2 regions of the Frankia sp. CcI156 genome follow, and region 1 is predicted to be linked to the other one. Evidence: riboswitches for the same ligand, from Rfam matches in the RefSeq annotation. Region 1 holds a riboswitch; the other holds the start of a gene.
The links. Region 1 has a riboswitch for cyclic di-AMP ahead of CcI156_RS02155 (transglycosylase family protein). Riboswitches for the same ligand answer to the same signal wherever they lie in the genome.
Positions count from the first base shown of each region.

Region 2: it holds a riboswitch for cyclic di-AMP, as region 1 does, so the genes downstream of both, CcI156_RS01540 (transglycosylase family protein) here and CcI156_RS02155 (transglycosylase family protein) in region 1, are expected to answer to the same signal.

Region 1 covers NZ_MOMD01000003.1:130,216-134,965, reverse strand. Annotated here, with positions in the region: gene CcI156_RS02165 (adenylosuccinate synthase) at 1-268, opposite strand, end outside; gene CcI156_RS02160 (DUF3151 domain-containing protein) at 360-794, opposite strand; gene CcI156_RS02155 (transglycosylase family protein) at 880-1,599, opposite strand; cyclic di-AMP (ydaO/yuaA leader) riboswitch at 1,602-1,791, opposite strand; gene CcI156_RS02150 (transglycosylase family protein) at 2,265-2,942, opposite strand; cyclic di-AMP (ydaO/yuaA leader) riboswitch at 2,949-3,183, opposite strand; gene fbaA (class II fructose-bisphosphate aldolase) at 4,089-4,750, opposite strand, start outside.
Region 2 covers NZ_MOMD01000002.1:22,682-26,086, reverse strand. Annotated here, with positions in the region: gene CcI156_RS01550 (hypothetical protein) at 1-62, opposite strand, end outside; gene rlmB (23S rRNA (guanosine(2251)-2'-O)-methyltransferase RlmB) at 305-1,396, shown strand; gene CcI156_RS01540 (transglycosylase family protein) at 1,602-1,982, opposite strand; cyclic di-AMP (ydaO/yuaA leader) riboswitch at 1,985-2,160, opposite strand; gene CcI156_RS01535 (peptide deformylase) at 2,658-3,405, opposite strand, start outside.

The DNA of each region.
Region 1 (4,750 bases):
CGCGGGCGGTGAGCCCGTCCATCTCGGCCAGCAGCACGCCCGGGTCGATGACGACCCCGTTGCCGATCACGGGAACGCAGTCGGCCCGCAGCATGCCACTGGGAATCAGGTGGAGCGCGTAACTCTCCGCCCCGATGACCACGGTGTGGCCGGCGTTGTTGCCACCCTGGTACCGGACGACGTAATCGACGGCGCCGCCCAGGAGGTCGGTCGCCTTTCCTTTTCCCTCGTCGCCCCACTGGGCACCGATGAGGACAAGAGCAGGCACCGGGCGAGGTTACTAGGGATGGCGGGGTCGTGGGGCCGGCTGCGGCATCCTCGCTGGTCTCCACCACCGACGCGGCCTGATGAACTCACTGTCAGGTGAAGCCGAGCTCACTGGCAGCGACGGAATCGCTGTCGGCCAGGAACGTCCGGCAGCGGGTGGCCTCCTCGGCCTCCCCGATGGCCGCGGCCGCCCGACCGAGAGCGGCGAGCGAACGCAGGAACCCGCGGTTGGGTTCGTGTGACCAGGGGATCGGCCCGTTGCCCTTCCAGCCCGAGCGGCGCAGGGCGTCGAGGCCGCGGTGATAGCCCGTGCGGGCGTAGGCATAGGCCTCGACGGGTCGTCCGCCGGTGAGCGCGAGCTCGGCGAGCGCGGCCCAAGGCACGCTGAACGCGGGCAGCCGGGCGGCGACGGCATCCGGCGGATCACCGGCGACCAGCGCATCGGTCGCGGCCGCGTCGGAGGGCAGGAGCGTCGGCGGCGGACCGGAGAGCAGGTTGGGCTTTCCCGAGGTGGACGGCGTCGTCATGAGTGCATCCTGCCCGACGACCGGCCGCACACGTCATGGAGGTCACCCCGGACGCGCTTGCCCTGCGCGCACGGTGACCGGTCGGTCAGGCCCTGACGCTGACGTTCCACAGATTCTGGCCGACGACCCCGGGTTGACCGTCGCTCACCCGGGTGAGGTACGAGTACAGCGCGGCGATGCCCTGCGACTGCGGTCCGAACTTGCCGTCGARGGTGAGTACGAAGCCCTTCTGACGCATCCTGTCCTGCCAGACGAAGGCGTCCGGGCGAACGTCGTCGCTGAGGGACGCGTCGAGGACCGTGCCCCTGAACGAGCCGTCCCCCATCTCCCGGCGGGCCCGGTCCAGCGTCATGGGGGGTTCCACCGGGGTGATGGCCTGCTGGATGACGTCACCGGAGCCGCCCGGGACACTGGCCGGGCCGTTGTTGGTCAGGCCCATCTTGACCGAGCAGGACGGCCATGGCTGCCAGCCCCGCTGGTTGTAGAGCTTCGCGGCCGCCTCGTCCTGCGTGGCGGGCGATGCCTGGTACGGGCGGCCGGAGTACCCGAGCCCGTGCCAGGTCTGGTCGTCGAACTGGTAGGCACCGGAGAAGCCGTTGCCGGTGTTGACCGCGTAGTTGCCGCCGGACTCGCATTGGCGGAGCTTGGCGAAGTCGTCGGAGGTGGCCGCGCCCGCCGGAGCCGCGGTGACCGCGAGGCCGCTGCCGACGATGGCCGTGACCGCGCCGGTGGTGCGCAGGATGCGACCGGCGGGCGATGGGGCCTGCGGTGCTCGATGTCTGCCGCCACGACGCCCAGAGGGCATGTCAGTCCAATCCCGTCGCCTGCGGGGTGAGCTGTCGGGTGCGGGCTGGGATGGCCCGGCCGGAGGATCCGACCCCGGGTGGGAACCGCTCTCCACCATGGGCCGGGACGCACCGGCTTTACCCCAAGGACGCCGCTTGCGGCGCCCGAAATGTGGGTCCCCCACTCCTGCCCGCTGCGGTCGATGTTCGTTCCGGCCGCTCGTACGGGGGCAGGACTCGGCGTCCGTCCGGGCGGCCTCGCCGACGAGGCGAGTGAGRGGCACTCTAGCGAGAACCGCTCATGGAGCGCAAACCGGGGTGGTCCGGAGTAACCAGTGAGGATCGCGCGAATCGTGCCACTTCCATACAGGTTCCGCAGGTGGCTCGCTGGTCCTGCTGTTCCTCGTCGGCCTTGCCGAAGATCGGCTCTGCCGAAGATCGGCCCTGCCGGAGGCCGGTCAGGGTGCGGTCCTGGTGATGCTGGTGGTGGGTTGTACGGGCCGGCCCGTACGGGCCGTCAACCGGAGATCGTCCGGAGACAGGTCGGGCCAGCCCGTCGTCGAGGTGAGATCCCCTGACCGGTGTCGCCGGGGTGGGATGTCCGGTTCCCGCGGCGGTCGTCCCTCCGCCACGGGGGCGGAGCGAATGGATCAGCTGATGGAGCTGATGGGGCTGATGGGGAGGATCAGCGGAAGGTGGCCCGCCAGGTCGCCGGGCCGACGATGCCGTCGACGGCGAGTCCCTTGGCGGCCTGCAGGGCGCGGGCGACTGCGGCGGAGCGTGGTCCGTAGCGGCCGTCGATCGTGATCGGATAGCCCAGATGGTTGACGCGGGCCTGCCAGGCCCGCACGTCGTCACGTACCTGCCTGGCCAGTGCGGTCGTCAGGTTACGGGTGAATACGGGGGTGCTCATGGAGATGGGGCTGACCGTCAGCTCGCGGCGTTCCGTCGTGCGCGAGGCCTGGCCCGAGGAGCTCGACGAGCCGCCCGCGAGCTGGTCGGCGCCCATCCCGCYGCCACAGGCCGGCCACTGGCCGAAGCCGGACCGTCGGGCGAGCTTGAGCGCGGCCTCGTCCTGGACGGCCGGGGAAGCCTGGTGCGGCAGACCGCCGTAGCCGAGGCTGTGCCAAGTGCTGGCGGAGAACTGGTAAGCGCCGTAGTACGCGTTGCCGGTGTTGGTCGTGTAGTCACCGCCGGACTCGCACTGCCGCAGGCCCGTCCAGGTGGTGGCCGCATCGGCCGGCTGGCTGAGCGCGAAGGTGCCGCCCACCGCCGCCGCGAGTACTGGTGCGACCACGAGGGCCCGGGCCCGGCTGCGGGTACCGGCGCGGCATTGTCGGCCACTGATACGTGCGTCGGACATGTCTTGTGGTCCTTCCCCACGCCTGCGAGGTGAGCTGTCGGATTCGGGCTGGGAACTGCCCGGCCGTGCCAGGGATCCCTGGAGACGGAAGCCGCACCGGAAATACCTTTCCGGGTGGTCGTCGCACATGGCTTCACCCCGAGAGCATCGAATCCTTTCGATACTCGGAGATGGGTCCCCCGTTCKTGCCGCCCGGTTCGAGAAATCGTCGGCCAGGGGCAGGATTCGGCGTGCCGCCCGACGAATGCCCGACGTTGTTGCCGGGCACGGCGAAAACCATAACCACGCCGCCCGGCGAGTCGCCAAGCATTGAATAGGGTGCGTGAAAAAGAGCACACTCGGCGCGCCTGCTTGAGTAGGAACTGGCGGCCTGGTATCGCGCGTGCGCGCCCGCTCATCAACCTGGCGGTACGGCGTGCGGAGGCATTTGTGCTCGGCCGATCACCCTGTTTGCCGATGGTCGACGATGAGCGGAGAGTCCCACATCAGGCCAGATGCGTGACATGTCGACAAAGGCGTGACGGCCCTGCTACGAGATCGACGCGAGTGATCGGCCTGATACTACGCTTCGTCCATTGAAGCCTGTTTTTGTGAGAAAAACAACGGAAATCGGGCGGTAACTTGCGGCGTTGTGATTTTTGCACACGGCGGATTCAATCGGACACCGACTGTGAAAAGCGCCCGTCGGATCACCACAGTGGGCGAAGGGGTTCCCTGGGGGTGGGGCGGTAGGTGAACGGTTACCGAAGGTCCGGTGCGTGTCCGCTCATTTGGCCGAAACCTGCTGGTTGCCGGCGGGGGCGGCGTTACGCGAGGAGCGGGATGCCGCGCCCGCTAAACAGTGGTCCCCCAGCCGTCGGAGCGACCGGGGGACCGCGCGGGCCGGCATAGTACGGGAAATCGGCGGGTCGTGCATCGGACCGGGGCGGGTCGGATGTCCGCCGCGTGCCGGTCGTTCCGTCCGCCGGAAATGATGGAGAGGGTCGGACCGAGGGGTCCGGAGAATGTCCTCGGACGAGCGGCGGCGGTTGCTCGGTTGCCCGTTCGCGGCCGGCGGCTATCTGTCCGCTTGTCCGCCGGCCGGCGGACAAGCGGCCGGTATCCGACGAACCGATCCCGCCAGCCGGCGTGCGCTCCTGGGCCCGACTATGCCCGCCCGAGGCTGGTGCCGGCGGAACGGAGGTCCTCACACGCCTGGGCGACGCGGGCCGCCATGCTGCTCTCCGCGAGCTTTCCGTAGGTACGCGGGTCGTACGCCTTCTTCACGCCGACCTCACCGTCCACCTTGAGAACGCCGTCATAGTTTTTGAACACGTGGTCCACGATGGGGCGGGTGAATGCGTACTGGGTGTCCGTGTCCACGTTCATCTTGACCACCCCGTAGTCGAGGGTCTCGCGGATTTCGGTGAGAGCCGACCCGCTACCGCCGTGAAAGACGAGGTTGAACGGCTTCGCGCCGGCTGGCAGCCCGAGCTTCCTGGCGACGTACTCCTGTCCTTCGTGCAGAATCGTCGGGCGTAGCTTGACGTTTCCGGGCTTGTACACACCGTGCACGTTGCCGAAGGTGGCGGCGAGCAGGTAGCGCCCCTTCGCGCCGGTGCCGAGCACCTCGGCCGTCCGCCACATGTCCTCCGGCGTCGTGTAGAGCTTCTCGTCGATCGCGCCGACGACGCCGTCCTCCTCGCCGCCGACGACCCCGATCTCGACCTCGAGAACGATCTTCGCGGCGGCGGCGTCCGCGAGTAGTTCTTCGGCGATCTTGAGGTTCTCCTCGAGGGGGACCGCCGAGCCGTCCCACATGTGCGACT
Region 2 (3,405 bases), on a different contig from region 1:
ATGGGGCACCAGCGGTCTTCGGCCCGCGACCACCCGGCGGCGGGTGGAAGAACGATGCGCACCTGACCCTCCTGACGCCGGTGAGGAGCGGCCGGACCACATCAGGTCGGGCCGTGGGCCTGCCGGCCCTCAGGATAGGGCGCCGGGTCCCCGGAAACGGCCATGTCGAGGTATGCCCATGGCAGAGCTCCTCCGCCGAGTTCCCGCCGAGCTCTCGCCGAGCGCGCCCCGACACGCCGGTGTCGTCCGCCGTATACCGTGGTCACATGGTCATTCCCCGGGCGTGTACTGGTCGGTGGTCCTGATGGCCGGCGCCGCTCGCCGGGACAGCGGGATCGCCCGCGGCGGTCAGGGCGGTCGGGCCGCCAAGGCCGGTTCCCACCGCAAGGGGGCCTCCACGGGCAGCGGCGGTCACGGCCGCAAGGCGCTGGAGGGCCGTGGGGCCACTCCGCCCGCGCAGCTGCGCCCCGGCCATCCCGCCCAGCGTCGTGCGGCGGCGGCTGCGGCGGCCCGTTCCGCCTCGGCCGGAGCCGAGCGGGGTCGAGCGGCCGCCGGCCGGCGCGGGGATGGTGGCCGCGCCGTCGCAGCTGCGGCCACCACCGGGCCGAGCGCCGTGGGGGGTTCCGCGGGGGCCGGGCGCCCACGGCGGACCGAGGGCGACGAGCTGGTGGTCGGGCGCAACGCGGTGGTCGAGGCGCTGCGGGCCGGGGTACCGTCGTCGACCCTTTTCATCGCCGGCGGGCTGGACTTCGACGAGCGGCTCGCCGACGCCCGCCGGCTCGCCGGGCGGGCCGGGATCGCCGTGGCCGACGTCGGCCGCACGGATCTCGACCGGATGTGTGGCACCGCTCCGCATCAGGGTCTCGCCCTCGTGGTACCGCCGTTCCGGTATGCCCATCCGGATGATCTCCTCGCCCGCGCGCGCTCGTCCCCTCCGGGTCTGCTGGTGGCGTTGGACGGGGTCACCGATCCTCGCAACCTCGGGGCCGTGGTGCGCTCGGCCGCCGCCTTCGGTGCCCACGGCGTCGTCGTTCCGGAGCGTAGGGCCGCCGGCGTGACCGCCGCGGCCTGGAAGACCTCGGCGGGGGCTGCCGCCCGGCTGCCGGTGGCGCGCGCCACCAACCTCGCCCGCACGCTCGTCTCCTACGCGGCGGGCGGCCAGTTCGTTGTCGGTCTGGCCGCGGACAGTGAAGTGAGCATCGACGAGCTCACGATGGCGACCGACCCCCTCGTCCTGGTGATCGGTTCCGAGGGACGCGGGTTGTCCAGGCTGGTCGAGCAGCGCTGCGACGTGAGGGTCCGGATCCCCATGGCGGGTGCGGTGGAGTCCCTCAACGCGGGGGTGGCCGCCGGGATCACGCTGGCCGAGATCGCCCGCCGCCGTCGGATCGGCTGAGCCTGCCGATCGGTGGGTCCGCCGGGTCTCCGCCGGGCGGGGCCGCGGAAGTTGAGCTGGCCGACGTCGCCGTGACCGGGAAACCGTGACCGGGAAACGTAGCGCGCAGCCCCGTGTCCCGGACGGGACACGGGGCTGCTGACCGCGCGCCGATCAGTACCGGCCGGGCGCGGACGGTGAAGGCTGGCGCGGGAAGTCGGGCAGCTCAGATCTTGTGACCCCAGCACGGCTTCGAGGCGTACCAGGGGCTCGTCCCCTGCTGGGCGTACAGGATGCGGGCGCGCTGCCACTGCTCGGCGACGCTGGCGTGCTGCGGCAGACCCTTGCCGCCGACCCCGTGCCAGGTGCTGGGCAGAAACTGGAACAACCCGCCGGCGCCGATGGAGTTGACCGCGCGGGGGTTCCCCCCGGACTCACAAGGGATCACCTTGGAGAGGAAGTGGTCGGCGTTCGTCGACGCGCTGGCCGGTTGGGACAGCGCGAGGCCACCGCCGATCGAGGCCGCGAGAGTGGTGGCGGCGATCAAGGCCCGGGAARCGAGCCTGATGCGGTTGAGACCACGAGCGAGCGAACGAGCGTTGGACATTGAGTTGCCCTTCCCCACGCCTGCGAGGTGAGCTGTCGGGTTCGGGCTGGGAATGCCCGGCCGCGCATCGCGGCTTCACCCCGAGGACGTCTTTTATCGGCGCCCGGAATTGGTTCCCCCGCTCCTGCCAAAGGTTTGATTCTCGTCGAGCGGGGGCAGGATTCGGCGTGCCGCCCGACGCATGCCATCAGGTGACGGCACGGCAACGAACATAGCTGAGAGTGACCCGGGAAAAACAAGAGTACGTGAGGATGRACACAGTGCACCCCACTTACTTGTCCCGATCTTTTTAATGGTGTTTCGCGCCCGCGTGCGCGCCCGATCCTAGAGGTTGTTCAGTGGGCTGAAAATCCCCAGTTCGTGGCTGGGTCGTCACGCTGACGGTAAACAATACGCGATGCGTGGGGAATCTGTTCCGCCGCGTGGCGATCGAGCCTCCACTACCCGCTGCCGGCAGTCTCTAACCAGGTTCCGAAAAAATCTGTGTCGACGTTCCGGCGGACCCGCACCTATCGCCTGCTTTCCGGACTATACGGCACGAGGGAACCATGTCATATGTCGGATCTAACAGTCCGTGTCGGACACCCGGTCCCGGCGCTGCGCCGTCGGCACGTCGGCACGTGGGCACGTCGGCATGCCGACGTGCCGCCCGCGGGGCGGGTGCGTTCGGGTTGGTCAGCGGTTGTAGGACCAGGCCGAGCCGGTACCCCGGTACTGCTCCACCGGGATCGGTGTGGTTCCGGCCCGCATCCGATCCGTGTAGAGCTGACCGTGCAGGTGATCGATCTCGTGAGCGACGAGCCGCYCCAGCCCCTGCCGATAGACGGTGATGTGCCGGTTGCCATCGATATCGGTGTGTTCGACGTGCAGCTCCAGCGGCCGGGGGACGAGGCCACGGACGTCGAAGAAGCTCAGGCAGCCCTCGTACTGCTCGTCGGTCTCTCGGGAGGTCTCGATGACGCTGGGGTTGAGCAGCGTGAGCGTGTCGCCGCCCGCGGTACGCACGYTCGCCGCGGCGCGGTTGATGCCGACCTGCGGCGCGGCGATGCCCAGGCCCTTGCCGAAGGTGTGCAGGGCGGACACCCGTTCGAGGGCGGAGGACAGTTCGGCGACGACCCGGCGCGCGTCTTCGGCCTCGTTGGGCAGAGCGAACGGGCGGGCCGGCTGCCGCAGGATCGCCTCACCCTCCTGCACGATGCCGACGGCCGCCATCTGATCGCTGGGACGTGTTCCGGTCTCCGTGGCCGGATCACGTTCCGGCACGGTGGCCCGGAAGTTCCATTCCAGCCGGTAGCGGGCGTGCAGCGGCGGCTCGGTGGTCGACCAGGTGAAGATCCGCCGGTCGCCGGAGTCGGTGRGGGCGACTGCGGTCCGCAACGGGAAGGCATCGGCGGTCATCGACGTCTCCATGCCCCAGACCACG